DNA from 2 places in the Pseudoalteromonas sp. SR43-7 genome. Region 1 is predicted to be linked to the other one. Evidence: predicted binding sites of a transcription regulator. Region 1 holds the regulator's gene; the other holds the start of a gene.
The links. Region 1 encodes ArgR, which controls arginine synthesis, uptake and breakdown. Its sites were predicted from a motif close to ANTGAATANNTATTCANT; they were not measured.
Positions count from the first base shown of each region.

Region 2: a site for ArgR is predicted at 5,424-5,441, ahead of H5087_RS06590 (OadG family protein). Genes of this name have one in related genera too.

Region 1 is NZ_JACJDY010000005.1:75,176-91,999, forward strand. It holds gene cgtA (Obg family GTPase CgtA) at 1-704, opposite strand, end outside; gene rpmA (50S ribosomal protein L27) at 843-1,100, opposite strand; gene rplU (50S ribosomal protein L21) at 1,117-1,428, opposite strand; gene ispB (octaprenyl diphosphate synthase) at 1,851-2,822, shown strand; gene mdh (malate dehydrogenase) at 3,070-4,002, opposite strand; gene argR (transcriptional regulator ArgR) at 4,228-4,695, shown strand; gene H5087_RS05570 (Dyp-type peroxidase) at 4,703-5,602, opposite strand; gene H5087_RS05575 (ABC transporter ATP-binding protein) at 5,651-6,700, opposite strand; gene H5087_RS05580 (iron ABC transporter permease) at 6,701-8,332, opposite strand; gene H5087_RS05585 (Fe(3+) ABC transporter substrate-binding protein) at 8,332-9,336, opposite strand; gene H5087_RS05590 (hypothetical protein) at 10,276-10,791, shown strand; gene H5087_RS05595 (tRNA-uridine aminocarboxypropyltransferase) at 10,802-11,482, opposite strand; gene lpdA (dihydrolipoyl dehydrogenase) at 11,619-13,043, opposite strand; gene aceF (pyruvate dehydrogenase complex dihydrolipoyllysine-residue acetyltransferase) at 13,249-15,165, opposite strand; gene aceE (pyruvate dehydrogenase (acetyl-transferring), homodimeric type) at 15,176-16,824, opposite strand, start outside.
Region 2 is NZ_JACJDY010000006.1:70,862-87,685, forward strand. It holds gene alaS (alanine--tRNA ligase) at 1-2,383, shown strand, start outside; gene H5087_RS06565 (aspartate kinase) at 2,390-3,607, shown strand; gene csrA (carbon storage regulator CsrA) at 3,699-3,890, shown strand; gene H5087_RS06575 (YcxB family protein) at 3,941-4,408, opposite strand; gene H5087_RS06580 (hypothetical protein) at 4,543-4,734, opposite strand; gene H5087_RS06585 (DUF1328 domain-containing protein) at 4,793-4,966, opposite strand; gene H5087_RS06590 (OadG family protein) at 5,486-5,731, shown strand; gene oadA (sodium-extruding oxaloacetate decarboxylase subunit alpha) at 5,743-7,524, shown strand; gene H5087_RS06600 (sodium ion-translocating decarboxylase subunit beta) at 7,538-8,668, shown strand; gene H5087_RS06605 (aldo/keto reductase family oxidoreductase) at 8,811-9,782, shown strand; gene H5087_RS06610 (hypothetical protein) at 9,796-9,972, shown strand; gene H5087_RS06615 (peptidoglycan DD-metalloendopeptidase family protein) at 10,055-11,368, opposite strand; gene tyrS (tyrosine--tRNA ligase) at 11,692-12,891, shown strand; gene H5087_RS06625 (regulatory signaling modulator protein AmpE) at 12,955-13,899, opposite strand; gene mtnN (5'-methylthioadenosine/S-adenosylhomocysteine nucleosidase) at 13,900-14,607, opposite strand; gene H5087_RS06635 (DUF2726 domain-containing protein) at 14,730-15,326, opposite strand; gene folE2 (GTP cyclohydrolase FolE2) at 15,442-16,362, opposite strand; gene arcB (aerobic respiration two-component sensor histidine kinase ArcB) at 16,594-16,824, shown strand, end outside.

The DNA.
Region 1 (16,824 bases):
AAATGTTTCAAAAAGCGAATACCTAGGCCTGCGCCATCAGATGCACCTTCAATTAGACCCGGAATATCGGCTATAACAAATGATTTATTTGCTTCAGGACGTACTACACCTAAATTAGGAATAAGCGTCGTGAATGGGTAATCAGCTACTTTTGGTCTTGCTGCAGATACACTGCGGATAAACGTAGATTTACCGGCATTTGGTAATCCAAGTAAACCAACATCAGCTAATAATAGTAACTCTAATTTTAAGTTACGTACTTCACCTGGTGTGCCTAATGTTTTTTGACGAGGTGCTCGGTTAGTACTTGATTTAAAACGCGCATTCCCCAAGCCGTGGAAACCACCTTTTGCAACCAAAATTCGTTGACCATGTTGCGTTAAATCGCCAAGTCCCTCTTGGGTATCAACATCCATGATGCGCGTGCCTACAGGCACCATAACAAATAAGTCATCAGCTTTTCGGCCTGTACAGTTACGGCTACGACCGTTAGTACCACGTTCAGCTCTATGGAAGCGCTCAAACTGATAATCAATTAAGGTATTTAAGTTTTCATCAGCTTGTAGATAAACACTACCACCGTCTCCACCGTCACCGCCATCTGGTCCACCATCTGGAACATATTTTTCACGACGGAAAGACACGATGCCGCTGCCACCGTCTCCAGCTTCTGCGCGAATTTCTACTTCATCTACAAACTTCATGATTACTCACTTTAGGGATTGGCTTGTTTAATAACTCTATTATATACCCAAGCCAGCACAAATGCAGGCTTGGGTATATATTGGCTGACTACAAAACAAAAAACCCCGCAAAGGCGGGGTTTTTAACTACCTTACTGATTACTCAGTTACGATAGTTACGTATTTACGGTTTAAAGGACCTTTTTGTTCAAACTGAACTTTACCATCTGCTTTTGCGAAGATAGTGTGGTCTTTACCGATACCTACGTTAGTACCAGGGTGGAAACGAGTTCCACGCTGACGAACAATGATGCTACCCGCTAGAACTGATTCGCCACCAAAACGCTTAACACCTAGGCGTTTGCTTTCTGAATCGCGACCGTTACGAGTACTACCAGCTGCTTTTTTATGTGCCATTTCTAAGTACCTCTAATTAAGCGCTAATGCTAGTGATTTTAACTTCAGTGAACCATTGACGATGGCCCATTTGCTTACGAGAATGCTTACGGCGTCTAAATTTAACAACCTTAATCTTCTCACCGCGACCATGTGAAACAACCTCAGCTGTTATCTTGCCACCGTTTACGAACGGTACACCGATCTCGATTTTCTCACCATCAGCAACTAAAAGTACTGAATCAAATTCTACTGCCGCACCAGTTTCAACGTCTAATTTTTCAAGACGAATCGTTTGACCTTCAGTCACACGATGCTGTTTACCACCACTTTGGAAAACCGCGTACATAATTAACTCCGTCTGTGCACCCTCAAATCGGCGCAACTAAAATATTCTTCGATAGGGCGCGAAGTTTACGCTAACGCGAAATAACTAGCAAGCCTATTTTGTAATTAAAATGAATAAAAAGTAGCTGCTTTGAGAGCAATTCAATATTTACCCCATTTTATATTAATTGGCCCTTTTGCCAAGCGCTTTTTAACTCTTAGCCGAAATAAATTAATGTACTCAAATATGACCCTCACAGCTCAATATCTAAGCACACCATAAACTCTATATTGATTATCAATTAATCAGTTATCTTGGCTAATTCAGTCTAAATTAAGTACTTTAATAGTGTTTTTTCAATCAATCGTCACAAAATATCGAGCTAGTGCATTTTTTGTTGTACAATCTGCGCCGTTCACACATAAAAATTGGCTCGGAGATCAATGGATATAAAAGCTATCCAGGCGTTAATCGAAAGCGACATGAATGACGTCAATCAACTTATACACGCGCAAATGCGCTCAGATGTGGCGTTAGTTAATCAGCTTGGTTTATATATAGTTAGCAGTGGCGGCAAACGCGTTCGTCCAATGCTGGCTATTTTAGCAGCCAAAGCGCTCGGTTATCAGGGTAAAGATCACATAACACTTGCAACAATTGTTGAGTTTATCCATACAGCAACGCTATTGCATGATGATGTTGTAGATGAATCAAACTTACGACGTGGCACGCCTACAGCAAATGCTGAATTTGGTAATGCTGCTAGCGTATTGGTTGGTGACTTTATTTATACTCGCTCATTTCAGCTTATGGTTGGCCTTGGAAAAATGCAGATTATGCAAGTACTTGCCGATGCAACAAACATTATTGCTGAAGGTGAAGTATTGCAGCTGATGAACTGCAATGACCCAGATACGACTGAAGCCAGCTATATGCAGGTTATTTACTCTAAAACGGCTAAATTATTTGAAGCAGCTACAGGCCTTGCTGCCATTATCACAGAGCAAGACCAAGCGACACTTGATGCACTAAACTTATACGGTATGCATTTAGGTACTGCGTTTCAACTAGTAGATGACGTACTCGATTACAATGCAGATGCTGAGCAGCTAGGTAAAAACATTGGCGATGATTTAGCTGAAGGCAAACCAACCCTTCCGCTTATTTATGCTATGCAACATGGTAGCGAGCAGCAAACACAGCTCATTCGTGATGCAATAGAGCACAGTAATGGTATGGAGCATTTAGAAGAAATTTTAACTGCACTAAAACAAACTAATGCGCTTGAGTTTACAATGCAAAAAGCAGAGTTTGAGGCCGAAAAAGCCATTGCCTGTTTAGACTTTTTAGCTGAGTCTGACTATAAGCAAGCACTTATAAGCCTTGCCCGTATTGCGGTTGACCGCGACCACTAGTTTTAACTAGTTACATAGTGTGACATTAATTCTGAGCAATAAAAAAGCCTGCAAATGCAGGCTTTTTTATATACCAATTTTATCAAAACATTAAGCATTCTTTCGGGCTAAATAACTCATTAGCTGCGTTAAATATTATTTATATAGAACAACTATACATCGTAATATTTGCCTTGCTAACGAGCTATTTATCCATCGTAATAACTGCTCATTTATTTAATGCAATTGGTATCGCTCAAACCGGCTATTACGCCATGAAATCAACACCTTCTTTGATGTCTTTTTTCAGAGTTTCAAGCATGTCATTTTTTGCTTTTGTTTCAAATGCGCTTAGTTCGCCGTAAGAAAGAATTTCTTCTACACCGTTTTTACCTAAACGTACTGGATGTGCAAAGTACTCTGCATCGCCATTTTCAACAGCAACGTAAGCGTAATCTACAACTTCTTCACCTTGTAGGCCTTTAACTAAAGACATACAAAAACGAGCTGCAGCAGCACCCATAGATAGCGTAGCTGAACCACCGCCTGCTTTAGCATTTACAACTTCAGTACCCGCATTTTGGATACGTGGAGTAAGTGCAGCAACTTCTTCATCAGTGAAAGAAACACCTTCAACTTGAGAAAGTAGAGGCAGAATAGTTGTGCCTGAGTGACCACCAATTACTGGTACTTTTACAGTTGCTACGTCTACGCCTTTAAGTTCAGCAACAAATGCTTCTGAACGAATAACGTCAAGCGTAGTAATACCGAATACGCGTTTAGCGTCGTAAGTACCTGCTTTTTTGAATACTTCAGCAACAATTGGAACTGTGCCGTTTACTGGGTTAGTAATAATACCTACTAACGCTTTAGGACAGCTGGCAACAATGCCTTCTGCTAACGTTTTGATGATGCCAGCATTTACATTGAATAAATCAGCACGATCCATACCTGGTTTACGCGGCATACCCGCTGGGATAAGAACGATGTCAGAGCCTTCAAGCGCTTTATTTAAATCGTCTGCGCCAAAGCCTGCAACTTTAACATCTGTTGGGATGTGAGAAAGGTCAACCGCAACACCTGGTACAACTGGTGCAACATCATAAAGTGATAATTCAGAGCCAGCTGGTAAGCCTGTTTTTAATAATAAAGACAACGCTTGGCCGATACCGCCTGCAGCACCTAATACAGCAACTTTCATTGGAATTCTCCGTAATTTGAGGTAGGAAACATTTGTGGCTCTTAAGATAATGAAATTAGCGACTAAAAACAAATTTATCCTGTCTATTTCAAGTATATTTTCGACCATAGTCGTAAACTTATGTGATTTAACGCATCAAACTGGCAAGTTAACTAAACAACTGCTGCATAATTATTCATTTTTGTGTAGAATTTGCGGCATAAATAACAAAAACGAATAAAGACTATGCAACCACAAGATAAACAAGAAGCACTGGTAAAAGCATTTAAATCACTATTAAAAGAAGAAAATTTTGGCTCTCAAGGCGAAATAGTTGATGCGTTAAAAGATCAAGGTTTTGACAATATAAGCCAAAGTAAAGTATCACGCATGTTAAGTAAATTTGGCGCTGTACGCACACGCAATGCCAAACAAGAAATGGTTTACTGCTTACCTGCTGAAATGGGTGTACCTACGGCTAAAAGCCCATTACGCCAATTAGTAATCGACATTATGCACAACGAAATGATGATCATCATTCGTACCAGCCCAGGTGCTGCTCAGCTTATTGCACGTTTATTAGATTCATTAGGTAAAGCAGATGGCGTACTAGGAACTATTGCCGGCGATGACACTATTTTTATCGCTCCTGCTAAAATATCTGAAATAGATGTAACACTTGAACGCGTTCGCATTTTATTTGATACGGTTTAATAGCAAATTAAATTTGTTTTAAAAACCCTATTGAAGGTGCAAAGAAAGCAGAGCCCATATCGGCTTGAGTAAAATCAAGCCAGTGGTCGTAGCAATCCCCTTCCCCTAAACGACTATTAAGTACTTTTTCAAATGCGGTGCCCGTACAAGCGCATGTAATTGATAACATTCCCTGCTCATACACGTCGCCATAAGGCATGCTTTGATTTAATAGTAGCGGTTGTCCGTCTTCGTCTTTTAGCTCACTTCGCGAAGCATGGCTGGTTTCGATCGCTGGGGTAATTAGCGTGTTATCAAGACGCGTACGTCCCATTATTTGCTCTTGCTCACTCAATGATAAATGCTGCCACATAGTTAAATCATGTTTATAACGCTGAACATGAATATAACTCCCCTGATCTTCAAAGCTACCAGGGTTGCTGATTAAAGCCGTAGCGCGCTTTTTTCTTCCATGTGCGGTGTCGCCACCATAAATAAAACCGTTAAAATCACGACCATCTAAAAAACGAAAATTACGAATTTGCTCCACCAGCTCAACATCGGGGGCAAATAATTTTAAAATTTGCAGCGCAAATAAATGGTTAACATCTTCACGGTCAGAGCGAATTTGCACAAATAAATCGCACGGTTGTACGCTCATTTGGTGATCGCTATGGGTTATATTGGGAAAGCTCTGTAATTCGCTTGGAATGTATTCAGGGAGGATATGCGGCCAGTATTGCGCACCAATAGCAACCATACAAGAGAGCATTGATTCTGAAAATTGATCGCTAAACTCTTCTTCTATAGCGCTTACTTGTTTTAACTTTGCGCGAAGTGATTCGTCTTGACCATCAAACACATTAAAAAATAAGTGCAAACCGTGTAAGTTTGCTTCAGCACAAATCCCTGATTGCGCTTGCGCCATTGTTATTCCTTAGTTTTACAGATAAAAACACAGCGAATAACAAATTAATTACGATTCGAAAAAATTCACCGTGTGAGGTTTTATTTTTATTATAACCTGATCATTATTTTCAAATGACTGGCCATATTGTGCAGCAACTTCAATTTCTTGTTCATCAATAACAAGCGAATAAACATACGCCGAACCAATAAAGCGACGACTTATGATTGTAGCTCGCTTGCTGAATTTGTCACTTTGGTTATCTGCCACTAATTCTATTTGATGAGGGCGCACATATATAAGCCCTGCACTTACATTATGCTTACTCTCAACATAAGATTCGACTAAACCAAATGGTGTTTTATATTCAGTTGCGGTTAACACTTCTGCGCTTAAGTATATGCCCTGACCCAGAAACTCTGCAACCTCCTTTGAACATGGAGCTGCAAAAAGCTGCTCAGGCGTGCCTTGTTGCTCAATTTTACCGCGATGCATAATGGCAAGTGTATCTGAAAACGCAAACGCCTCTTCTTTTGAGTGTGAAACAAACACAGCAGATACTTGAGTTGCCTTAATAATTCGACGTATATCGGCAATTAATTCAAAGCGTACTTGTGTGTCGATGTTTGAAAAAGGCTCATCAAGGAGTAATAAACTAGGTTTATAAGCTAATGCACGAGCGATAGCGACGCGTTGCTGTTGGCCACCCGATAACTGGTGTGGAAACCTGTCTGCACAGCCAATTAAATGTACAAGCTTAAGCATTTCATCAACGCGTTGCTGCTTTTGAGCTTTGCTCATATTACTAAGCCCGAATGCAATATTATTTGCCACCGTTAAATGCGGAAACAACGCATAATCTTGAAACATCATGCCGATGTTACGATGCTCAGGTGAGACAAACGATTGCTCATCACTCACTAATTTACCGTCTATAAAAATAGACCCTTGCTTGGCTTCAATTAAACCTGCAATCGCCTTTAATGTGGTTGTTTTGCCGCATCCACTCGCCCCGAGTAGACAAACAATTTCATCTTTACCCACTGTTAAATCTAAATCGTGAATAACCTTTGTGCCGTTATAGTGATAGCTCACGCCTTGTAAAATTAAACTACTCATTTAACTACGCTGCTCCATAGAACGATTAATAAAATACAAAGGAATAAACCCAACAATAACAATAAATAATGCAGATATTGAAGCAAGCTCTAATTGCTCATCACTCACATACTGAAATACATGAGTAGCTAAGCTTTCAAAATTAAACGGTCTGAGCAATAGCGCAGCTGGCAACTCTTTCATACACTCAATAAATACCAATAAGGCAGCAGTGAGCAATCCTCTTCGCAGTAAAGGTAGGTGCACTAAACGCAGCGTTTGCCCTTGGCTTTTACCCATTGATTGGCTTGCCATATCAAGTGATGGACTAACACGTAAAAAACTCGACTCAATTGCTCCGTGTGCAATGGCGTAAAACCTAACAATATAAGCAATAATAATAGTAAGAATGCTACCTGTAAGCAGTAAGCCAATGTCTAAGTTATACTTCTCGAGCGCTGTGTTAATGGTGTTCTCTAATAATGTAAGAGGTAATAAAACCGCAATAGCGAGTACAGTTCCTGGCAATGCATAACCAGTGCTTGCTAAACGCCCAGGAATAAGCGGATACGCTTGCTTTGCAACACGCTGATAAAAAACCACAAAAACACTCAATGTAATGGTTATAACACTTACAACTCCTGCCACTTTTAAACTTTGCCAAGCGTAGCTAAAAAACTCAACATTCCATGCTTTATCAAAGTAGGTAATGGCGTAATTTATAAGTACTGCAATAGGAATTACAAAAGCGATAAGTAAAATAAAGCTACAAAATGACGTTGCGAGCCAAGCAGATTTTCCTTTTAATACATAGAGAGATTCGCTATTTACACTTGATTGTCGCTCAAATACCGCTTGGTTTCGGCGACTAAAACGCTCTGCCATTAATGCTAAAAATAACAGAAGTAACATCACACCCGATATTTTAGCGGCCGCTGTAAGTGAGTAATAACCAAACCACGTATCGTATACGGCGGTTGTTAATGTACTTACGGCAAAATAACTCACTGTTGCAAAGTCGGCCATGGTTTCCATACTAATAAGTGCAAGAGCCGCCACAATTGCCCCACGAGAGAGCACTAAACTGACTTTAAAAAAGCTTTGCCAAGGAGATAGCCCCATTAACTGGCTAGCTTGTACTAATTTGAATGACTGCTCGCGAAGGGCTGTTTTAAAAATTAAAAATAAATACGGGTAAAGTACCAAGGCAATCATAACGATGGCGCCGGGTAATGTTCGTATATCAAAAAACCAATAGTCGTTAGGTGATTGCCAGCCAAACCATTCTCTCAATGCTATTTGCACCGGGCCCGCATAATCTAATAAATCAGTGTATACATAGGCAATAATATAGGTAGGCATAGCAAGGGGCAGCATAAGTGCCCATTCAAACTGTTTTTTACCCGGGAAACTACAGTAAGCCGTTAGCCACCCAAGTGGCAAAGCTATGGCGCAGCTAAGGACGCAAACACCTAAAACTAACAATACGGTATTGGTTATGTAGTCCCAAAGCACGGTATCCCACAGGTGAGAAAACACCTCAGAGCTACCTTGTAGAGATTCAAAAAGAAGAAAAAACAACGGGGCCGATAGTATTAAGCCAGTCGACCACGCAAAGAGCTGCCATTTAGACAGCTTAAATTTATTAGTCATTAAAGATCGAACTTCACCTCATCAATTAGCTTAAGTGCTAACGGACGATATTTACTAATCTCATCAAGTGGCAAGCTGTCTTCTTTAAAGCTACCCCAAGAGGCAACCAAAGTTGATAATTCAACACCCGACTTAACTGGATACTCCATATTTAATGAGGCATACATGTTTTGTGCTTTGCTGTCGGTCATATATTCTATGAGCTTTAATGCATTTTCAGGGTTTTTAGCGTATTTGGTAATAACCGCACCCGATACATTTATGTGTGAGCCACGATTAACTTGATTCGGAAAGTTAATATTTACGGCCTCTGCCCAACCTTTTTGTTCTTTATCTTCTAGCATTTTGCCAAGGTAGTAACTATTACCTAATGCCAAGTTACATAAACCTTCTTTAACAGCTTTAACTTGAGCACGATCGTTACCTTGAGGCTTGCGTGCTAAATTAGCCTTAACACCTTCAAGCCACTCTTTAGTTTGCGCTTCACCATGGTGTGCAATCATAGAAGCTACTAAACCTAAATTATATGGATGTTTGCCAGAGCGCGTACAAATTTGTCCTTTGTATTTAGAGTCTGCTAAATCTTCATAAGTGAGCTTAGGTAACTCACCAACTCGCTCTTTTGATGAATACACATTACGCACTCGCTTAGTAAGCGCAACCCATTGGCCATCACCGTCACGAAAGGCGGCTGGAACATTATTATTTACACTGTCACTTTTTATAGTTTGTGTTATTTTTAAATCTTCTAATTGAATAAGCGCACTAAAGTTAGAGGTTAATACTAAATCAGCTTTACTGTGCTTGCCTTCGCGTTTAACACGCTCAATTAGCCCTTTTTTAGCAAAAACAACATTGGTTTTTATGCCTGTTTGCTTTGTAAAGTCTTCTAAAATTGGCTGAATTAAAAACGGTTGACGAAAAGAGTAGATGTTAACAACATCGTTTGCAAAGACTGGTGCCGATGCAACTACCCCTAAAACAAGTGCAAATACTTTCTTCATTATTCCACCTAAATAACTGTTATTATCAACGAATTCTACCGTGCTCATTCTAAAAGTGCACACTTTAAATAAATGTAAATATGTAAATAACGCCCAAAAAGGAAATACGGTGTAAGAGATATCTTACGGATGTGACAGCTAATGAGTAAAAAACAAGATAAAAAACAACCGAAAAACAGTTAAATACATGATTAATATGATATTTGTTTTTATTACTATTGCAAAAACACTAATTGAATGTAGTTTTATCTCTATTTTAGTTGCTCTATTGCACTATAATTTACGCATCAACCAAGCAATGACGCTTATTGAGTAAAAGGAAATGGACTGCTTACTCAACCAACCAATGATTAGGTTATCAGGACAACACGGATTTTAGGACAGGCTCAGGATGAGTATCACAACGCAATGTTGTAAAAAGGACAGCGTCAGGAAGATGCGAAAAGGATAACAACAAGGCTAAGTTGTTCAACAGGATGTTGAAGGAATAAATGGACAGGCCTTTAAGGCAACACAAGGGATTGGTTAAAACAAGGATACACTAGGAAGTGTAATTAAGGATTTGGTAATAGTATTTACCCTACAAGACGTTTAGGAATTTAAGGATACAGGCCCGGACGGTCTACATTACATAGAACTAAAAAGTAATATAGTAATAAACATGGATTAGTGAAAATTGGAGTTGATTAAGTTCAATTGCAGGATGCAGAAAATTAGAAGATTCCGCAAGCGCGCCTAGAGATAGAGCGCGCTTTTCTTTGTCTAAAATTTGGGTTGAGTAAAGCTCTGAGCAACTATCACTAATTTTTACTGAGTAATATATCGCATCCCTGCCAATCAATGCTAAGACCTTAAAATACTTTACTTATATTTTAAATTTCGCTAAGTTTTTTATTAATTGCGCCGATAACTAAATAACGCAAGGATCATTAATACTCAATGGATATGAATTTTAACACATCTCAAAGTAATACCTTTTTATGTAAAGTATCAGACGCAATTACAGCAAAACCAATTGGTGTATTTAGTGCCCAACCCCCCAGCGAAAATCCGTATAAAGCTTTATTTAACCCCAAAGGTTATAACTTTTTAAATATGCCAATGAGTGAGTTTAAAAATATACTTAACGAAATTATTCAGTTAGAACGCGACATTCGTATTAGCAAGTGGGGTGAAGGTGCTCGACCTGATGAGTTTAGCTATCAACTTAATAGAATAGCAGACGCAATTGCAACGACTCAATTTAATGGCAAAATAGACATTAGCTGCTACTTTTTAAAACGAGTTGAAGAAGCAAAAGAAATGATTGGTGAAGACTGTATCTCGTTTATTCAAGTGCATAATAGTATAAGTCAATTGTATAATACTGTTTTACAATTAACATCTGAAGAAGGTTTCAGAGCAATTCAAAATAAAGCACTTGCTCACTTAAAAAATCAGCAAGCATTTGCTTAACTTCGTAAAATTAATCTTCTAGCGGTCGTCCCTTGTTGCGCTTACCCAATAAATACGCATCACGAAACTTAATAAAATGCTGCTCTAATTTTGTCGATGCATCCATTTCGCCCGCAAGTGCTAATACCATAATAGCCACTTCAGCAGTGCCTAGTTGATGTGCATGAGGGGCTACACGTAATCGGTAATCAGATAGTTTATCAGCAGTAACAGAAAGTACAGGCAAGTTATCTAAATAAGGGCTTTTGCGAATCATTTTCTTAGCTTCGCGCCACGTACCATCTAAGAATATAAATAGCGGCTTTTTACCTGATTCAATACTCACTTCTGTAATGGCTCTGCCCTCTTCTACATCTTCAGCGGGAAAGACGACCATAGGCTGATACTGCGAATCATTTATTAAAGCTAAAAGAGCGGGGTTAGGATCTGTTCTATCCCATCTAAATGCGTGGTTATCTGGCACTATTTCAGCAATTAAACGCCCTGTATTAGAAGGTTTAAAGCTTTCATTATGATACATCAGTAAGCACACAGCGGCCTTACAATCTGCATGCTCAACACCTTTACAAATACAGTAGTGCTTGGCAATCAGGCATTGTTCACAACGATCTAATTTACCGCCTCGAGCATTAAACTCTCGACGAGATTCACTTATTTGTTGAGCGCGTAATGCTAGAACTGAGTTTTTCACTGTATTTACCTTCAATTAATTAAGCGCGCATTGTAACGACTTCTTGTTATTTAATCTTATATTTATCTAAGTTAAAAATAGACATAAAAAAACCCAACCGAAGTTGGGTTTTTCAAGCAAATACTAAAAAGTTAAATTACTTCTTTTTAGCTGCTTTTTTGTTTGGTAAATCAGTGATTGAACCTTCAAAAATTTCAGCTGCAAGGCCGATTGATTCATTCAATGTTGGGTGAGCATGAATTGTAAGCGCTAAGTCTTCACCATCAGCACCCATTTCAATACCTAAACCGATTTCGCCAAGCATTTCGCCCGCGTTAATACCGATCATAGCACCACCGATTATACGGCCACTTTCTTTATCAAAGATAAGTTTAGTAGAACCTTCAGTACGAGCAGATGCAATTGCACGACCAGATGCTGCCCACGGGAATACCGCAGTTTCAACTTTTAAGCCTTGCTCTTTTGCTTCTTTCTCAGTAACACCTACCCAAGCGATTTCTGGGTCTGTGTACGCAATTGAAGGAATACATTTAGGGTCGAAGAAATGCTTCTGACCAGAAATAACTTCTGCAGCAACATGACCTTCATGAACCGCTTTATGCGCAAGCATAGGTTGACCAACTAAGTCACCAATTGCAAAAATATGGCTTACGTTAGTACGTAATTGCTTATCAACATTAATAAAGCCACGCTCATCAACGTTTACGCCCGCTTTTTCAGCATCAAGTAAGTTACCGTTTGGAGTACGGCCAACTGCAACAAGTACTTTGTCGTAACGTACTGGTTCTGCTGGTGCGTTTTTACCTTCAAACGTTACGTATAAGCCGTCTTCTTTAGCTTCAACACCAACAACTTTAGTTGAAAGCATTACGTTGAATTTTTTGCTTACGTATTTTTGGTAAATTTTGATAATGTCTTTATCAGCTGCTGGTACTAATTGATCAGCAAATTCTACAACATCAATTGCAGAACCTAGCGCACGGTAAACCGTACCCATTTCAAGACCAATAATGCCACCACCCAATACAAGTAGTTTTTCTGGTACGTCTTTAAGTTCTAATGCACCAGTTGAATCAATTACACGGTCATCTTCTGGGATGAAAGGTAAGTTAACTGGTTTAGAACCTGCTGCAATAATCGCGTTATCAAACGTGATAGTTGTAGCGCCGTCTGCGCCTTCAACTACTAAAGTATTGCTGCCAGTGAATTTGCCGTATCCAGATACAACTTTCACTTTACGCATTTTGGCCATACCTTCTAGCCCACCAGTTAACTGGCCAACTACAGAATCTTTCCAAGTACGAACTTGGTCAAGATCGATTTTTGGTGCGCCAAAAGTAACACCGTGAGATGACATTTCTGCTGCGTCATCAATCACTTTAGCTACGTGTAAAAGTGCTTTAGAAGGAATACAACCAACATTAAGACATACGCCACCTAATGTTTCGCGAGATTCTACTAATGTAACTTCTAAGCCCAAGTCAGCAGCACGGAAAGCCGCAGAATAACCACCAGGACCACCGCCTAGTACAACAACTTGAGTTTTTAATTCGTTGCTCATGCTTTTACCTTAATTGTTTGAACGGGACACTGCCCTAAAATTTAACTGCCATGTTTCTGCAAGGCAGAAAGAGTGAGCAGCGCACAAAGTGATGCAATTCGTACAAAGATTGTATCATTGCAAATGGTAAAAATCCCAGCTAAAAACAACTGGCTGGGATTTGATTCTATTTATTTTATTGCGTATACCAATTTTACTAAACTGGTTACATCACCAACTGGCGAATATCGCTCATGTAACTTGCAAGAGTCACAGTAAAGCGTGCAGCTAATGCTCCGTCAATAACCCTATGGTCGTATGACATAGACAGCGGAACCATTAGTTTTGGTTCAAACTCTTTGCCATTCCATTTAGGTTTCATCTCAGATTTAGATACACCTAAAATAGCAACTTCTGGCGCATTAACAATCGGCGTAAATGCCGTACCGCCGATACCGCCAAGGCTAGAGATAGTAAAACAGCCACCTTGCATATCAGACGATGTAAGCTTACCGTCACGTGCTTTAACAGATACTTCCATTAGTTCACGTGATAATTCAATAATGCCTTTTTTATCAACATCTTTAAACACTGGCACTACTAAACCATTTGGCGTATCAACAGCAACACCAATGTTAATGTACTTCTTAAGAATTAAACTTTCGCCGTCATTAGACAGTGAAGAGTTAAATGTTGGGAAGTCTGCAAGTGCTTTAGCCGCTGCTTTCATCACAAACACAAGTGGTGTGATTTTAACGCCAAGCTTTTTCTTCTCGCTAAGTGCATTTTGCTCTTTACGGAATACTTCAAGACTTGTGATATCAGCTTCATCAAACTGTGTAACATGTGGGATTTGTACCCAGTTACGGTGTAAGTTTTTACCTGATAGCTTTTGAATGCGAGACAGTTTTTTCTCTTCAATTTCGCCAAATTTAGCAAAATCTACTTTAGGCCATGGAATAAGACCAAGCTCACTACCACCTGCGCTACTACCTGCAGATAATTGACCAGATTCAACTTGCTTAACTAAGTTTTTAACGTAGTTTTGCACGTCTTCTTTAACTATACGGGCTTTGCGACCAGTGCCTTTAACGTTAGCTAGGTTAATACCAAACTCACGCGCTAAACGGCGAACAACGGGTGATGCATGAGCATACGCGCTGTTCTCTGTGAAGCTTTCATTACTTGCTTTTGTAGGTGCTGCTTGAGCCGGTGCTGACTCAGTTTTAGCCGCTGCTGCAGGTGCTGATTTTTCAGCTGGTGCAGATGCTGCTGGCGCACTGCCTGCAACTTCAAATACAAAAATTAATGAACCAGTCGATACTTTATCGCCAGCGGCTACTTTAATTTCTTTAACTGTACCTGCAAATGGAGCTGGTACTTCCATTGCAGCTTTGTCGCCTTCAACGTTTAAGATTGATTGATCTTCTGAAACCTCATCGCCAACGGCAACCATAATTTCAGTTACTTCAACTTCATCGCCACCAATATCAGGCACATTAACTTCTTTAGTGCTTGGTGCTGAACTTGCTGTTGAACTATCAGCTGGCGCTTCTACAGGAGCCGACTCTTTAGCCGGTGCTGCAGATTCACTTCCTGCTACTTCAAAAACAAACACTAACGAGCCAGTTTTAACTGTGTCGCCAGCGGCTACTTTAATTTCTTTAACTGTGCCGGCAAATGGAGCTGGAACTTCCATTGCTGCCTTGTCGCCTTCCACGTTTAAGATAGATTGCTCTTCTTCAACAGTGTCACCAACAGCAACCATGATTTCAGTTACTTCAACTTCATCATCGCCAATATCTGGTACCGTTACTTCTTTAATTGAAGAACCTGTAGAAGCAGCTGGTGCTGCATCTTCAGATTTGGCTGGAGCAGCGGCTGATGTATTTTTCTCATCAGTGCCTTCACTCTCGCCTTCAAACAAAAATACTAAAGAGCCTGTTGTAACGGTGTCGCCAACGTTAACTTTAATCTCTTTTACAGTCCCCGCTTGAGAAGCAGGTATTTCCATTGATGCTTTGTCACCTTCAACATTTAGTAATGATTGGTCAACATCTACTTTATCGCCAACGCTTACTAATATTTCGGTTACTTCTACTTCGTCGTCACCAATATCAGGTACTTTAATTTCAATACTCATTGCAAACCTCTTATGCGTATAGTGGGTTAAGTTTGTTAGTGTCGATGTTGAACTTTTTAAGTGCTTCAACAACTACTGACTTCTCAACTTCACCGCGTTTAGCAAGTTCAGATAACGTAGCAACAACAACGTAGCTTGCGTTAACTTCAAAGTGACGACGTAGGTTTTCACGGCTATCAGAACGACCGTAACCATCTGTACCTAACACTTTGTAGTTGCTGCTTGGAATGAATGAACGCGCTTGTTCTGCGTAGTTTTTCATGTAATCCGTTGCTGCAACAGTCACAGAGTCGTTTAATACGCTTGTGATAAATGCTGTTTTTTGCTCGCTTTCAGGATTAAGCATGTTGAAACGCTCAACATCTTGACCATCACGCGTTAGCTCATTGAAAGATGTTACTGAGTAAACATCTGATGCAATACCATATTCTTCGCTTAAGATTGAAGCAGCTTTGCGCACTTCAGTCATAATAGTACCTGAGCTTAATAGCTGTACGTTGGCTTTTTTACCTTCGTAACTTTCAAGCTTGTAAATACCTTTACGAATACCTTCTTCAGCGCCTTCTGGCATAGCTGGCTGATGGTAGTTTTCGTTCATAAGCGTTAGGTAGTAGTAAATATTTTCTTGGTCGTCACCGTACATACGACGAATACCGTCTTGTACAATAACTGCAACTTCAAACGCGTAAGTTGGGTCATAAGAAACACAGTTAGGAACCGTGTTTGCAAGAATGTGGCTGTGACCATCTTCGTGTTGTAAGCCTTCACCATTTAGCGTTGTACGACCCGCTGTAGCACCTAATAAGAAACCACGTGCTTGTTGATCGCCCGCCATCCATGCCATGTCGCCAACACGTTGGAAACCAAACATAGAGTAGTAAATGTAGAATGGGATCATTGGTAAATCGTTAGTGCTGTATGAAGTTGCAGCAGCAACCCATGACGACATTGCACCTAACTCATTGATACCTTCTTGCAATACTTGACCTGAAGTTGCTTCTTTATAGTAAGAAACAATATCACGATCCTGTGGCGTGTAGTTTTGGCCATGCGGATTGTAAATACCGATTTGACGGAATAAACCTTCCATACCAAATGTACGCGCTTCATCTGCAATAATTGGTACGATATTTTTACCAATGCCTTTATCTTTTAATAAGATATTAAGTGCACGAACAAAGCCCATAGTAGTAGATATATCACGCTTTTGCTCTTCAAGTAGTGGCTTAAATGCATCTACTTCTGGCAACGTAAGTTTTTCACTAAAACGTGGGATACGCTTAGGTGTGTAACCTTTAAGCTCATCACGACGCGCATGTAGGTACTTGTACTCTGGTGAACCTTCTTCAAGCTCTAGGTATGGTAATTCTTTTAATTGCTCTTCAGATACTAAGTCATCAAGACCAAGGCGTGAACGTAAATGTGCAACATGCGACATGTCCATTTTTTTCACTTGGTGCGCAATGTTTTTACCTTCAGCGGCTTCGCCCATGCCGTAACCTTTTACAGTTTTAGCAAGAATTACAGTTGGACGACCTTTTGTCTCTTCTGCTTTTTTAAATGCAGCAAATAGTTTTGATGGCTCATGACCACCACGCTTAAGCGCAAAAATTTCATCATCTGTCATATCTGCAACAAGGGCAGCTGTTTCAGGGTAGC
Region 2 (16,824 bases), on a different contig from region 1:
CGGTAAGCATAACGATTTAGAAAACGTAGGCTACACTGCTCGCCACCATACATTTTTTGAAATGTTAGGTAACTTCAGCTTTGGCGATTACTTTAAGCAAGACGCGATTAAGTTTGCGTGGGAGTTTTTAACTGAGGTTGTTAAATTACCTCAAGAAAAACTGCTTGTTACTATTTATCACGATGATGAAGAAGCGTTTGAGTATTGGTCAAAAGATATTGGCTTAAGTGAAGATCGTATTATTCGTATTGCGACCTCAGATAACTTTTGGTCTATGGGCGATACCGGTCCATGTGGTCCGTGTTCTGAAATATTTTATGATCACGGTGAGCATATTTGGGGCGGACCTCCGGGCACTGCAGAGGAAGACGGCGACCGTTTCATCGAAATTTGGAACCTTGTATTTATGCAATACAACCGTCAAAGCGACGGTACTATGCTGCCTCTACCTAAGCAATCTGTTGATACGGGAATGGGCCTTGAGCGTATTTCTGCAATTTTGCAGGGTGTGCATTCAAACTACGAAATCGATTTATTCCAAGGTTTAATTGCAGCAGCTGCAAGTGTTACTAACGCGCAAGATATGGACGATAAGTCACTACGCGTAGTGGCGGATCATATTCGTTCGTGTGCGTTTTTAATCTCTGACGGTGTTATGCCATCTAACGAAGGGCGTGGTTATGTGCTACGTCGTATTATTCGTCGTGCAGTGCGCCACGGTAATAAGTTAGGTGCGCAAGGTTCGTTTTTCTATAAATTAGTTGCTGCGCTAATTGAGCAAATGGGGCAAGCGTACCCAGAGCTTGCTAAGCAACAAGAAATTATCGAAAAAGTATTACGCATTGAAGAAGAACAGTTTGGTAAAACACTTGAGCGTGGCTTAGCTATTTTAGAAGAAAGCTTAAGTGACCTTAAAGGCGATATTATACCGGGCGACTTAGTATTTAAACTTTACGACACGTATGGTTTTCCAGCTGATTTAACGGCCGATGTTGCGCGTGAGCGCCAGATGACGATTGATCATCAAGGCTTTGAAGAATGCATGGCTGTACAACGTAAAACAGCGCAACAAGCGGGTAAGTTTGGTGCTGATTACAACGAGCAATTAAAATCAGAAAAGCTTACTGAGTTTAAAGGCTACGACAGCACACACCATAGCGCGACAGTGGTAGAAATTTTTGCCGGTGGCGAAGCTGTTCAGTTATTAGAAGATGGTCAACAAGGTATTGTAGTATTAGACCGCACACCGTTTTACGCTGAATCAGGCGGCCAAACGGGCGACACGGGTACTATTACAGTTGCTGGTGGCGAATTTAATGTTACTAATACCACTAAACTTGGTAATGCTTTTGCTCACCACGGTACTGTGCAAGGTCGCATTGGTGTTAACGATAAAGTGGATGCGACTATTGATAATGCACGCCGCGATAGCATTAAGAAAAACCACACAGCTACACACATTTTACACGAAGCACTACGCCAATTATTAGGCGACCATGTAGGCCAAAAAGGCTCACTTGTTCAGCCTGATCGTTTACGTTTTGACTTTTCGCACTTTGAAGCGGTTACTAAAGATGAGCTACGTGAAATTGAGCGTGTAGTTAATGACGAAATTCGTCGTAACTTTGCACTTAATACTGAGCTTATGGCTATTGATGATGCTAAAGCGAAAGGTGCTATGGCGTTGTTTGGCGAAAAGTATGATGACGAAGTGCGTGTAGTTACTATTGGCGACTACTCTATTGAGCTTTGTGGTGGTACTCACGTTGAGCGCGCAGGCGATATTGGTTTATTCAAAATAGTATCTGAAAGCGGTATTGCAGCAGGCGTTCGCCGTATTGAAGCGGTAACTGGTGCTGATGCAGTTGCTTATGTTAGCGAGCAAGAGCAACAATTACATGATGTAGCTGCTTTAGTTAAAGGCGATAGCGCATCGGTACTTGAAAAAGTAACCGCGTTACTTGAAAAGTCTAAAGGTCTTGAAAAGCAAATTGCGCAACTTAACGATAAGTTAGCAAGTGCAGCGGGTGCATCTTTACTTGATTCGATTGTTGAAATTAACGGCGTTAAGCTACTTGTAGCAAATGTTGAAGGTACTGAATCTAAAGCACTGCGCGGTATGGTTGATGACCTTAAAAACAAAATTGGCTCAGGTGTTATTGCCCTCGGTGTTGCCAGTGGCGACAAAGTAAGCCTAATTGCTGGTGTAACTAAAGACTTAACAGGCAAAGTAAAAGCCGGTGAGTTAGTTAACCACATGGCAGGCCAAGTAGGTGGAAAAGGTGGCGGTCGTCCAGATATGGCACAAGCCGGTGGTAGTGAGCCACAAAACCTTGCTGCTGCACTAGATAGCGTTACAGCTTGGTTAACTGAGCGTACTTAAGCCTAAGTGGCGCTTATTGTTCAAAAATTCGGTGGCACTTCGGTCGGCTCAATAGAGCGAATTGAAGCGGTCGCCGACCTTGTTGTAAAAACCAGACAACAAGGACATCAAGTGGTTGTGGTGCTCTCGGCTATGTCGGGAGAAACCAACCGCTTAATTAATCTCGCCAAACAAATTGATACTCGCCCGAGTAGCCGTGAACTAGATGTACTTATTAGCACCGGAGAGCAGGTTTCTGTATCACTACTTGCTATGGCCATTATAAAACGTGGCCACTCTGCTGTGAGCCTATTAGCCGATCAAGTCAATATTTTAACCGATAACATGTTTGGTAAAGCTCGTATTGCAGAGGTTGCTGCTACGCGTTTGAAGCATGAGCTTGAGCATAATCGTATTGCTATTATTGCTGGGTTTCAGGGGCGTGATGTTGAGGGCAATATTACAACGCTTGGGCGCGGCGGCACCGATACATCGGCTGTAGAAATAGCAGCGGCTATAAAAGCTGACGAATGCCAGATCTATACAGACGTTGACGGCGTATATACTACAGATCCTCGTGTTGAACCTAACGCGCGCAGAATGAGCCAAGTTACCTTTGCCGAAATGCTAGAGCTGGCAAGTTTAGGGGCGAAAGTTTTGCATATTCGCTCAGTAGAAGCCGCAGGAAAACATAATGTGCCACTTAGGGTGCTTTCGAGCTTTAATCCCGATGAAGGTACATTAATAAGTTTTGAGGAGAACGATATGCCAAGCAAGGTTGTATCGGGGATTGCGTTTAATCGTGACGAATGTTTAATTAAGGTACAAGGTGTGCCAACGGGCACGCAATATCTTTCAAAAATATTGAAACTTTTTGCCGAAAATGGCATCGAAATAGATATGATTAATCAAGTTAATCATAACTTTGAAAAAATAGACTATGCTTTTACTGTGCACTCGAATGATTATCTGCAAGCACTTGAATTATTGAGTGAAGATCAAGCTCAGCTCAGTGCTCAAAATATAAGCGGATTGCAAGCAGTAGCTAAAGTTTCTGCTGTTGGCATGGGTATGAAATCACATTCTGGTGTCGCTAGTTTATTTTTTGATGCATTAGCGCAGGAAAATATTAATGTGGTTTTAGTCTCGACTTCAGAGATTAAAATTTCAGTTTTAATAGATGAAAAGTACTTAGAGTTGGCTGTTCGTGCATTACACAAGGCATTTTTAACAGAAAATGGATAGATTGCGAGTTTTTACTTACTTTTCAGTCTAATTTTCATTAGTATGTTTAAGCGGAATCTTATAATTTTTATTGGAACATGGGAGCAAGAGAATGCTAATACTAACTCGTAGAGTAGGTGAAACCCTAATGATTGGTGACGAAGTAACAGTTACTGTTCTAGGTGTTAAAGGAAATCAAGTTCGAATCGGTGTTAATGCACCAAAAGACGTATCAGTGCATCGTGAAGAGATTTACATGCGCATACAAGCTGAAAAGTCGAACCCTAATCCGGGCAATGCTTAATCAACACGTATACGTAGTTGAGTAATTAACTCAACTAGACTAAAAGCCACTCACTGAGTGGCTTTTTTGTTTATAAAAGCGAGTGTTTCAGGATTAAGTATTTGTTTTGATATGTACTGCATACCACTTTTATTTTTAATAATAATACCTTGCTGGGTGTCTATTACTTCGCTTATATTTTGCCATTCTAATTGATAGCTTTTGTAATGATTAGAAGATTTAATACCTTCTTCGTCAAAGGTAAGTGTTACCTCAGAGCCTGATGCTCTGCTGAGCATTTGTCTGGTTACCCACCATGGTCTGCGATAGTAAAAAGCGACGCACTCGAGTACCGCTAACATGATCATGAACGATCCTAAGTAATGATCGTCTAAAACATAAATGCCAAATAAACCAAGCGCAACTAACAACACAAGTAAAAAGTATTTAGGTTTTGCACGCTTACTATAAGGGAGTGACTCATCAAAACACTCGTAAAAGTAGGGTTTATCTAATGTGTAGGTGGTTGTGAATGCCATTTTGCCTTGCTTTAAATATCGTTTTTTTTATTTTAACAAGCTAACTGCTAAATGAGCAGCTTTATAGTTAGTGATTTTATTACTGGCACAAAAAAACGGCTCGAAAGCCGTTTTTTTTAGCGGTACAAGAAGAATTAACAGTTAGTTTCTTCAGCGTTCACGCCTTCTTTAACATTTTCACATGCATCTTCAACAGAGTTTTGCACGTCAGTTACTGCTTCGTCGATACGTTCGCCAGCATCTTCTGCATGGTTGTCTTCACAACCCATCATGAAAAAACCTGCAAATACTGCGATTAGTGCTGCTTTTAAAGTTGTAGAGTTCATAGTGTAATTCCTTGTAAGTATTAATTAAATTTTAGTGTTTGTCAGTTGAATGCTTTATCTACCTGGGTGATTTACCACGTAGTGCACCTGAAACTAATGAAATCACTAAAAGTACTAAAAAGATAAAAAATATAATTTTTGCTATACCAGCTGCGGCACCTGCGATGCCACCAAAACCTAACACTGCAGCGATTAAAGCAATAACTAAAAATGTAATTGTCCAGCGTAACATTGTTTTCTCCTTGGTTATCAAATTTGCTCATAATAACTAATGCCAGTTATATGCCAAAGTTTATTTTGTATAAATATCAATTGCTTATGGTTTTTTGCTGTTATTCTAGTTATTAGTTGGTTAGTAACTTTTACGCTTTGTTATGTAAGTTATTCACACTGTTGCAAATAACTGCTAAATATTCACTAAATAGACTTGTTTTGGTAAGACCAATTAACAAGTGGTGTGTGGCTTTGCATTTAATATTAAGAATTAGTGTTTATTTTTACTTAGCTTGATAGTTAATTAACAACTTCCATATAACTATTAGCTATAGTCGTTATTTCTTGTATGTATTGTAGAGCGCGTGATTGCTGAGTTATAGCATGTAAATTAATTGAGTGTTATGTTGTTTATTGTTTAATTGGTTTTACCAATTTACAAGATGTAGACAAAGCGATTAGTTTTGTTATTATCCAGTGAATAAATATTTAATTAAATCGATTTTTTATTTTCGATATGGGTTTCAAGGGGAGAAAAATGGATATAGGTGCTCTACTCACAACGGCTGGTAACTTAATGCTTACTGGCATGGTTGGGGTGTTTGTATTTCTGTCGATATTAATTGGTGCAGTAACGCTTATGTCTAATTTGGTGACGCGCTTTAGCGAACCTGACGTGGCGACACTAGTTAAATCACCATCTTTTAAATCTCAAGGTGTGCCTAATGAGCACATCGCTGCTATTAGTGCTGCCATTGCTCAGTACAAATCAAATAATAAATAAGGGGCACACACATGGCTAAATTAAAATTAACAGAATTGGTATTACGCGATGCTCACCAATCATTATTAGCAACGCGTATGCGCCTAGACGATATGCTACCGATTGCTAGCAAATTAGACGATGCGGGTTATTGGTCTATTGAATCGTGGGGCGGTGCTACATTTGACTCGTGTATTCGTTATTTAGGCGAAGATCCTTGGGAACGTATTCGTGCACTTAAAAAAGCGATGCCTAATACTAAACAGCAAATGCTATTACGCGGTCAAAACTTATTAGGTTACCGCCATTACGCTGATGACGTAGTTGAAAAGTTTGTAGAACGTGCACATAAAAATGGCGTTGATGTATTTCGTATATTTGATGCAATGAACGATGTTCGCAATCTAGAAACAGCTATTAAAGCGGCTGTAAAAGTAGGCGCTCACGCTCAAGGTACTATTTCGTACACAGTTAGCCCTGTTCATACACTTGATATGTGGCTAACTCTTGCAAAGCAGCTTGAAGATATGGGTTGTCATTCAATTTGTATTAAAGATATGGCGGGTTTATTAAAGCCGTACGATGCTGAAAAACTAATTAAAGCACTTAAAGAAACTGTATCTATTCCAATTGCTATGCAGTGCCACGCTACAACAGGTTTAAGTACTGCTACTTACCAAAAAGCAATTGATGCTGGCATTGATATGCTCGATACCGCTATTTCATCAATGAGTATGACTTATGGACATTCTGCAACTGAAACTATTGTATCGATAGTTGAAGGGACTGAGCGTGATACTGAGCTTGATTTAAACCACCTAGAAGAAATTGCTGCTTACTTTAGAGATGTACGTAAAAAATATGCGGCATTTGAAGGTAGCTTAAAAGGGGTTGATGGGCGTATTTTATTAGCTCAAGTACCTGGTGGCATGCTTACAAACATGGAAAACCAACTTAAAGAGCAAGGCGCAGCCGATAAGCTTAATGAGGTTTTACTTGAGATCCCACGTGTACGTGAAGATCTTGGCTTTTTACCTTTAGTAACACCAACGTCGCAAATTGTTGGCACTCAAGCGGTACTTAATGTGCTAACGGGTGAGCGTTATAAAACCATTACTAAAGAAACTGCTGGCGTATTAAAAGGTGAATATGGCTTAACACCAGCACCAATGAATAAAGAGCTACAAGAGCGCGTGCTTGATGGAGCGGAAGTTATTACTTGTCGCCCTGCTGATAACATTGCACCTGAGCTTGCAACGCTTGAAGCTGAGTTATTAAAAGAAGCACAAGAGCAAGGTTTAACACTTGCTGATGATCAAATTGATGACGTATTAACTTATGCATTATTCCCACAAGTTGGTTTGAAGTTTATTAAAAACCGCAACAACCCAGATGCATTTGAGCCAGTACCTTCTGTTGAAGATAAAAGCAGTAAAGCACCTTCTAAATCAGTTTCAAATAGTAACAAAGTGAAGGCTGAGCAGTACAGTGTAAAAGTAGATGGTAAAGTTTATGACGTAGTAGTAGCGCAAGGTGGTGAACTTAAAGAAGTAACATTAAAAGACTCTGAGCACATTCCTCAATCTGCTTCGGTTGCATCAGGTGAAACACTTAACGCGCCTCTAGCCGGTAATATTTTTAAGATTAAGGTAAAAGCTGGGCAAGTTGTTAACGAAGGCGATGTAGTGATTATTATGGAAGCCATGAAAATGGAAACTGAAATACGCGCTACGCATACCGGAACAATTGCTGAAGTGTTAGTTAGTGAAGGCGATGCTGTAACTACCGGCGACGCTATGATTGCATTAGCTTAGGAGTAAATAGAGGATGGAAGGTATTTTAAACCTCTGGAATGCGACAGGCATTGCTAACTTTACAATCCCATCGTTAATAATGATTGCGGTAGGGTGTTTATTACTGTTTTTAGCGATAGCTAAAGGCTTTGAACCACTATTATTACTACCTATTGGTTTTGGTGCAATTTTAACAAATGTACCAGTGGCAGGTTTGTCAGACCCAGGTGGGCTTTTGTACTACGTTTATTATGTGGGTATTGATACGGGGATTTTTCCGCTGTTGATATTTATGGGAGTAGGGGCGCTGACCGACTTTAGCGCACTTATTGCAAACCCACGTATGTTGTTATTAGGTGCGGCTGCACAGTTTGGTATTTTTGCTACATTGTTTGGCGCTATATTACTTAACTATGTGCCAGGTTTTGAATTTACTCTACAGGACGCATCGGCTATAGCCATTATAGGTGGTGCCGATGGGCCAACAGCAATATTTTTAGCATCAAAACTGGCACCTGATTTACTAGGCGCAATAGCAGTAGCTGCGTATTCATATATGGCACTTGTGCCAATTATTCAGCCGCCAATTATGCGTGCACTAACAACCCCAGAAGAGCGTAAAATAAAAATGCCAGAGCTTCGCAAAGTATCTAAAAAGGAAAAGATTATTTTTCCACTTATGGTGCTTAGTTTAACGGCTATGTTTTTACCGGCTGCTATACCGCTGGTAGGTATGTTTTGTTTAGGTAACTTAATGCGAGAGTCGGGTGTTGTTGATAGATTAAGTAACAGTGCTCAAAACGAAATCATCAATGTTACAACTATATTTTTAGGCTTAGCTGTAGGTTCAAAGCTTGCTGCAGATAAGTTTTTAACTGTTGAGACGATTGGTATTTTAGTGCTTGGTGCACTGGCTTTTGCAATTGGTACGGCATCTGGCGTATTTATGGCAAAAGGACTTAACCGAATATCTAAAACGCCTATAAATCCATTAATTGGGGCGGCAGGTGTATCGGCTGTGCCAATGGCGGCACGAGTAGTTAATAAAGTTGGCCTTGAAAGTAACCCACATAACTTTTTACTTATGCATGCAATGGGACCCAACGTAGCGGGTGTACTTGGTAGTGCAGTTGCTGCGGGTATCTTATTAGCACTTGTTGGCTAAAAATGTAATTTAAAATAGATTAACCATTAAGCGCAGTTTACTGCGCTTTTTTTTGTTCTTAATTTCTTCGCCTCTTAATGGTTTCTTGTTTAGTGCTTTTTGTTTACAGTAACAGCTCTTCAACATTTTAAGGATAGTTATCATGCTTCACACACCTTTAGCAAAGCACTTGCCTCATGTTAGTAAACTTGTATTTGGATGTATGGGTCTGGGCGGCGGTTGGAATAAAGACGCAATCACTGATGCACATGTTAAGCAAGCTCATGAATGTATAGATAACGCCATTGAAGGTGGTATTAATTTTTTTGACCATGCTGATATTTATACTTTTGGTAAAGCAGAACAGGTTTTTGGTAAAGCATTAAGTGAGCGACCAGAGCTTAGAGAGCACATGTATATTCAATCTAAGTGTGGGATTCGTTTTGAAGATGACTTAGGGCCAAAGCGTTATGATTTTTCATCAAAGTGGATTGAGCAGTCAGTTGAAGCATCATTAAAACGATTAAATACAGATTATTTAGACGTACTTATGCTGCATCGCCCTGATCCACTCATGGAAGTTAACGAGATTGCTCGTATATTTAGTTGCTTAAAAGAAAGCGGTAAAGTGCGCAATTTTGCAGTGTCTAATATGCAGCAGCACCAAATGAACTTTTTACAACATGCGCTTGATATGCCAATTGTGGCTAACCAAATTGAGGCTAGTTTACAAAAACATCAGTTTGTTGATGAAGGTGTATATGCCGGTAACAGTGACGGTAAAGATCTTAATTTTACGCCAGGTAGTATTGAGTACTGTCGCCATTTTGAAATCCAAATTCAAAGCTGGGGTAGTTTATGCCAAGGCTTGTACAGCGGTAGTGATTTATCAAACGCATCTCAGGCAGATATCAACACCAGTCTTTTAGTTAATAAGCTGGCTGCACTTTATGAAACCTCTGCTGAGGCAATTGTACTTGCATGGTTGCTTCGCCATCCCGCATCTATTCAGCCAATTATTGGAACAACTAATGCTAAACGGATTAAAGCCTCTTGTGATGCTGTAAACGTAGAGCTAACTCGTGAGCATTGGTATGCACTTTATGTAAGCGCTAAAGGCCACGAATTACCATAAGTAGGGCTTTAATATGAACATATTCGTTATTTTAATTGGTTTGTTTGTTGCGCTGGCGATACTTATACCCTTGCTTGAAAAGTATCAAAGTAAAATAGGGCTCAACGGCGCAACCAAATACAGTAAATATATTTGGCCATTAGTGATGGTGTCTTTAGTTATTCAGCTCATTTATGTACTGATGTACTGATGTACTAATGGTTTATAGCGTATACAAAAAAGCCTTTGCAGGTTAAACCTGCAAAGGCTTTTTTAATGTTTATTGATAAACTTTATTTAAGTGCTAACTGTAGCTCGCGATTGCGCTCAAGCTGGGCAATAAAGTTATCAGCAATAGGTTTAAACTTGGCAAGTTCTGAGCGAGGTAATGGCTCTGACTTAGGGAGTTTTACAGTTTTAGGATTACGGTGAACGCCATTTACTAAAAATTCATAGTGTAAATGTGCACCAGTAACACGACCTGTAGAACCTACAGTACCAATTTGTTGGCCCTGTTTAACTTTTTGGCCCGTTTTAACTAGCTTCTTATTTAGGTGTAAGTACTTAGTTACATATTGCGTGCCATGGCTAATAAATACGTAGTTACCGTTGTACTTGCTGTAACCGGCTTTAATTACTTTACCGTTACCAGATGCAACAACAGGTGTGCCAGTGCGTGCAGCAAAGTCGATACCACGGTGCGCTCTAACTTGCCCAGTAACAGGGTGTAAGCGGCGAGGATTAAAGCTCGAACTAATATACTTAAAGCTTACAGGTGCACGTAAAAATGCTTTTTTCATGCTACGCCCTTCGGGCGTATAAAAATTTCCGTCGGTATGGCGAATAGCTGCAAAGCGCTGACCTTGGTTTACAAATTCAGCTGCAATAATCTTACCGGTACCAATAAACTCGCCATCAACATAGTGAGACTCGTAAATTAAGCCAAATACATCGCCTTTACGAATGTCGTTTGCAAAATCAACATCCCAACCAAATATGTCAGCAAAGTTCATTATTTGGCGTTCGCTTAAACCTGCTGCAATTGCTGAAGTCCAAAAGTTATTAGATATTTCGCCGCCAGCGGTTTTGGTTAGCGTTTCAATTTCTTTGCTATCAATAGCTGTATCGTAGTTACCTTCTTCGTTTAAGGTAACAAATAAAGTATCTGTTTTTGAAATCACATAGCGCAGTTGAGCTAAGGAGCCATCTTCAGCTGTCGCAAAACTAAGTATTTCACCTGGGTGAATTTTAGTAAGTTTGCGAGTCTCTGCATTAGTGTTAATTAGTTTATGAAGCGTTTGAGCCGAAAAACCAGCACGCTTAAAGATAATTGCTAAATTGTCGCCATTTTTAACTTTATGATCGACAAAATCGTATTCTGGTAACTTTTCTGCTGCTTGCTTTGAATTTAACTCAGTTAATTTTTCGTTGTTATCAACTTTAACTTGTAACTCATAGCGCTTACCAATTTCTAGTGCATTTGCACTATTGTCTTTGGATGCAGTGGCTTTTTCAGAAGGAAGAAAGGCTAAGCCAACAATAGCAGAAACCAAACCTAGAATAAGCAATTTGTGTTTTTTGGGGAGCGTGTGAACCACGTGAACCATAACGTGCCTTTTTCTGCTGTCAAGATAATAAATACATAATATTGCAGGATATACTTAATAATGTACGAATACTAGTGTTTTGTAGATTTAAACTGACCTTAAACTACGCTAAAATCGGGCTTAGAAAGCCTTTTTTAACGCTCTACCTAGCTAAGACTCAATTGATTTAGTTTAGTTGCATGAATCACTTAAAAAGTTGTTTTAATTAGGTAGAAATTTGTTATGTTAGCTACATCTATTTATTCGGTTTAAACCTTTATTAAACCGTGACTACGCAAGTAACTAGTCGCCCCTTCGTCGGCAGAATTTTGGAGTAATACACAGTGGATTTACAAACCGCTCTAGCAGAGATAAAACGCGGTGCAGAAGAAATATTAATTGAAGACGAACTAGTTGAAAAACTAAAGTCGGGCAAGAAGCTAAAAATAAAAGCAGGCTTTGATCCTACAGCGCCTGATTTACACTTAGGACACACTGTACTAATTAATAAAATGAAAACCTTTCAGGATTTAGGTCATGAGGTTATTTTCTTAATTGGTGACTTTACTGGCATGATTGGTGACCCAACGGGGAAAAACGTAACGCGTAAACCACTTACTCGTGAAGATGTACTAGCCAATGCCGAAACATATAAAGAACAAGTATTCAAAATTCTAGATCCTGCTAAAACCACTGTTGCATTTAACTCTACTTGGATGGAAAAGTTAGGCGCTGCAGGCATGATTAAACTTGCTGCAAACCAAACCGTAGCACGTATGCTTGAACGTGATGACTTTAAAAAGCGTTATGGAAGCGGCCAACCAATTGCAATTCATGAGTTTTTATATCCACTGGTACAAGGTTGGGATTCGGTTGCACTAGAGTCAGATGTTGAACTAGGTGGAACTGATCAGCGCTTTAATTTGTTAATGGGCCGTGAGCTACAAAAAGTAGAAGGTCAAAAGCCGCAAACAGTATTAATGATGCCATTACTTGAAGGTACTGACGGCGTTCAAAAAATGTCTAAGTCGCTTGGTAATTACATTGGTATTACTGATGCGCCTAACGATATGTTTGGTAAAATAATGTCAATTAGTGATGTGCTAATGTGGCGTTACTACGACTTATTAAGTGCGCTTTCTATTGAAGAAATTGCAGCTCAAAAAGAACGTGTTGAGCAAGGTACGAATCCGCGCGATATTAAAATTGAACTAGCTAAAGAGCTAATTGCTCGTTTTCATAGTGAAGCTGATGCACAAGGTGCACATGATGATTTTATTCAGCGTTTTCAGAAAAAAGCGTTACCAGATGAAATCCCAGAGCTAACAATCACTATTGCAGAAGATACTATTTTAATTGCTAACTTGCTTAAAGAAGCAAATTTAGTAGTAAGTACATCAGAAGCAATGCGTATGATTAAGCAAGGTGCAGTTAAACTTAACGGTGAAGATAAAATAACTGATACCAAACTTGAAATAGCAAAAGGCACAACGGCTATTTACCAAGTAGGTAAACGTAAGTTTGCAAACATCACTGTAGCTTAAGCACAGTTTAAAAACTAAAAAACCAGCCTAGGCTGGTTTTTTTGTGCTCGTATTTTGAGCCCTTTAAATCAATTTTAATATTTCAATACTGGCTATTACTAACAACCAAAATACACGGGCCTGATTTAACCTATTAATTATTACAGGTACATCCTCGGGTGTAGGTAGTCTATCAGTACCAATACGCATTTTATTAAAGCGAGTACCTAAATAAACTGCAGGCCCGCCCAGCTGCACGCCAAGTGATGCAGAACATGTGCATAAGAGCCAGCCTGTATTTGTTTGATAAAAATGCCTGCCATAATGCTTTATATAATGCATGCTTTGTTTGCTTGCTCGACTTGCTGCAATAGTTAAAGCGAGTAAGCGCATCGGAATATATTCAATAATAAACAAGAGTGTTTTAAGCGGTTTTAAAAAGTAACTATTTGGGGGGATATCACTACGCCAGGCTTGTTGTATTAAAGTAAGTAACCGATAGGCGAGGGCAGCAATAGGACCAAATGCTAAAAATATGAATATGACTACGAAATAGTATCGAGCGGTGCGCAGTATTAAACTCTCAATTAATGCTTTGATAATACCAGCTGATGAAAGTCTATTAACTTCACGGGCAAGCAGTGGCTTTAGTAATTCGCGCGCTGTGGATTTTTGATTTTGTTTAGTTAGCTTTGCAATGCGAAGTGCTTTTTTATCAATGCTCTTACTTTCTAAGCATAAGTATAAAATAAGGCCAGCGAGTAATTCAGGATAAAAAGCAAACTCGAGTAGCAACACTACAATAATGAGAATGACACTTAAAATAAGTGAGCTTGCGAGTATAGCTGCCAAATATTGATAGCTTTTAGGTTCTTTGCTTTTGTATATACGTTTGCCAATAGCACTAAAAACAGCATTTAACGCCGTATTAGGATGATACCAGCTAATAAGGGGAATAAAGCGCTCAGCAAGGAGCGCTAGTATAAAGGCAATAAAGTCCAAGTGATTTTGAACAATATTGCTAAGCATTTACAAAGATACTGCTGTTAGTTTTTCTAAAAGTGCAACAACCATTTTAGATGAGTTGATTGATGCTGTTTCTAGGTATTCTTCAAATGATTGTGGTGACTCTTTACCAGCAATATCAGACATTGAGCGAATTACAACAAATGGTGTGTTTAGCGTAAAACACGTTTGTGCAATAGAAGCACCTTCCATTTCAACAGCAAGCATTGTAGGAAAATCACTACGTGCTTTATCAATGCGTATAGGGTCACACATAAATGTGTCACCAGTACAAATTAAGCCAACGAGTGTTTTAACATCACTGATTTGTTCGATTGTTTGCTGTGCTGTTTCAACTAATTTAGGGTGTGCTGCAAAGCCTGCCGGCATTTGTGGTACTTGGCCAATTTCGTAGCCAAAAGCAGTTACGTCTACATCGTGGTGACGTACTTCTGACGAAATTACTACATCGCCAACACTTAGCGATGGATCGAATCCACCGGCTGAGCCTGTGTTAATTATGCAATCAGGTTTGAAGTTATCGATCAGTAAGGTAGTTGCAATAGTTGATGCGACTTTACCAATACCAGATTGAACAAGTGTCACCGTGTTACCAGCCAACTCGCCAGTATAAAAAGTGAAACCTGCTTTAGTTAAAATTTGTGGGTTTTGCATAGCTTCACGTAAAATTTTAACTTCTGGCTCCATTGCGCCAATAATACCAACATTCATAAAGTTTAATTCCTGAGTTTGAATCACTTGATTATACGTGAAGTTAACAATAAAAAACAAAAAAGCGAGCTTGTTTATGAGCTCGCTTTAAATACTTTTTAGGAGAGTATTTAATTCGTTTTTTAAATTTCAGCTAACGCGGTGGTTTGCGCTTTAGCCTGAGAAGGTGAAAGTACCGCTGGCTTATGTGAGCGATTACGAACAGGGCGCTGAGTTTGTGTTGCTGCAGGCTTACCAAGTTTAAACATAATTGCATCGCGTACTTCAGAAGGGCGGTAGCCCGATTTAACTTTCATACGAATATGTGGAATGCCCGCAGACTCTAGTGCACCGTTTACAAACCAGTCGCGTTGAGCTTTGTGGCCATCTTTGTTGGCATTGTTAACTAGGTCAACAGCAGCAATGATTGTTAGTTTTTCTTTGTCGATTAAAACAAAGTCGAGTTGCTTATTTTTAGCTTTAGCTAAAGCAGCACGTTTAGACTTTACTGAAAGGCCTTGCTTACAGTCAATAACGTCGATTAACTTAACACGACTAACAATTTTATATTGATCGCCAACAGCACGCTCTAGAAGATTTAAAAAAGCGCCTTCAACCTGCGTAAAAACAGTTTGCTTGCGAGTAAAAGGATACGGGTTTCCGCCATCGTCATTAAATTTTGACGCAACAACAGAGGCCCCGACAACTAATACTAGGATTAAAAATAAAGCGAATTCCATACGGTAACTCCATAACAACAAATTGACACTGCTCAAATAAAGCAATTTACGTGCCTAAAAAGTATGGGTTATAAAATAATTACCGACTGGTATACAAGCAATAGCTACACAGCGATTAAGCTTTGTAGCCTCCTTTAATACCTTTTACTGCAATAGCAACAGCATCGTGTGCATGCAGTGACTCATAGTGGTTTATTTGCAGCCAATAATCACTGTAATTGTTTGCCTCTAGCAGTGCTTTAATTTTACGCGCTGCATCTTCACAAAACATAAGGTTTTGACCATTCAAACGGGCAAATTCTTGCTCGTCTTCACGTTTTACTGCTGCTTGTACTGGTGTTTTAAGCTCAGCTTCAAGGGTGTTAATTAGCGTAACTACGTCAAATTCTTGAATGTTGCTATCAAGCTTTACTTTTACGTTGGCAATAGAGCGCTGCGAGTGGGGAGTAGCTACAATGCCTTGTGTAGTGCCTAGCCATTCGTGCACATCTTTTTGGCTTAAGGTTTCTTGGTTAAACTTTTCGTTAAACGCGTTTTGTATAAGCTGTCGCGCAAGTGCAGCAGAGCATGGGCACGTTGAAGAATAAGTAACATCTACGGTTAGCTCGTAGCTAATAACGTTATTTTCAATTGTACTGGTAAGTACAACGGGGTAGCTTTTCCAGCCCGCTTTACCACTTAATAGTGACTTACGGCGTAGCGGTAATTCAAATTTAAATTCAATTTGTGCTTTATCGCTCAGCCCTTCGTGGCTAGTTATAAAGGTATCGAGTGCCTGCGCTATCGTTTGCGGATTGACTTGCTGCTCGGTTGAAAGCAGATCAAGTGCCAAAAATAGACGTGACATATGAATGCCTTTGGCATCTTCTTTATGTAAATTTACAAATGCACGAGCTTTGGCGTTTACTGTAACTGGAGATAAGTCTCGGGATTCAAAAATAAATGGCAGTTCTATTTCGCCCATGCCAACCCAGTCTAATTTACCTGTTTGTAAAGCGGGTGCAGTGTCTGCTATATCTGGCATATTGGTTTGCATGTGCGCTACTCGTATTTTGGGGATAATAAAGCGGGGCATTTTACACTAAATAATTTATTGCTGAAATGATGAGTTTAATAGATGAGCTAAATCAAACATGAAAAATTCTGTTTTTATCGCACAACGTGAGTAGTGGTAGGAGAAAAATGCTAAAATTTGGGAAAATGGTATGTTTGTACATACGCATTGCCTTCTTTATATTAAGTACACAGCTAAGAGATAAAATTACGTATGACCGATTATTCTTTGAGCCCTTGGGCTCGGGTACTTTCCAGCTCAATAACGCGATTTGGTGAATTTAAAACCGCTGCTATTTGTTACACTTTATTTTTAACTGTATCTCTTATTTTATCGAGCATGTTTTATTATGTGGCGATAGGCGAATTACACCTGGTTGATATTTTAGCCGTGGTATTTTTTACGGCTGTAGTTTCTCCTTTAATTATAAGTGTGTTGCTTAAT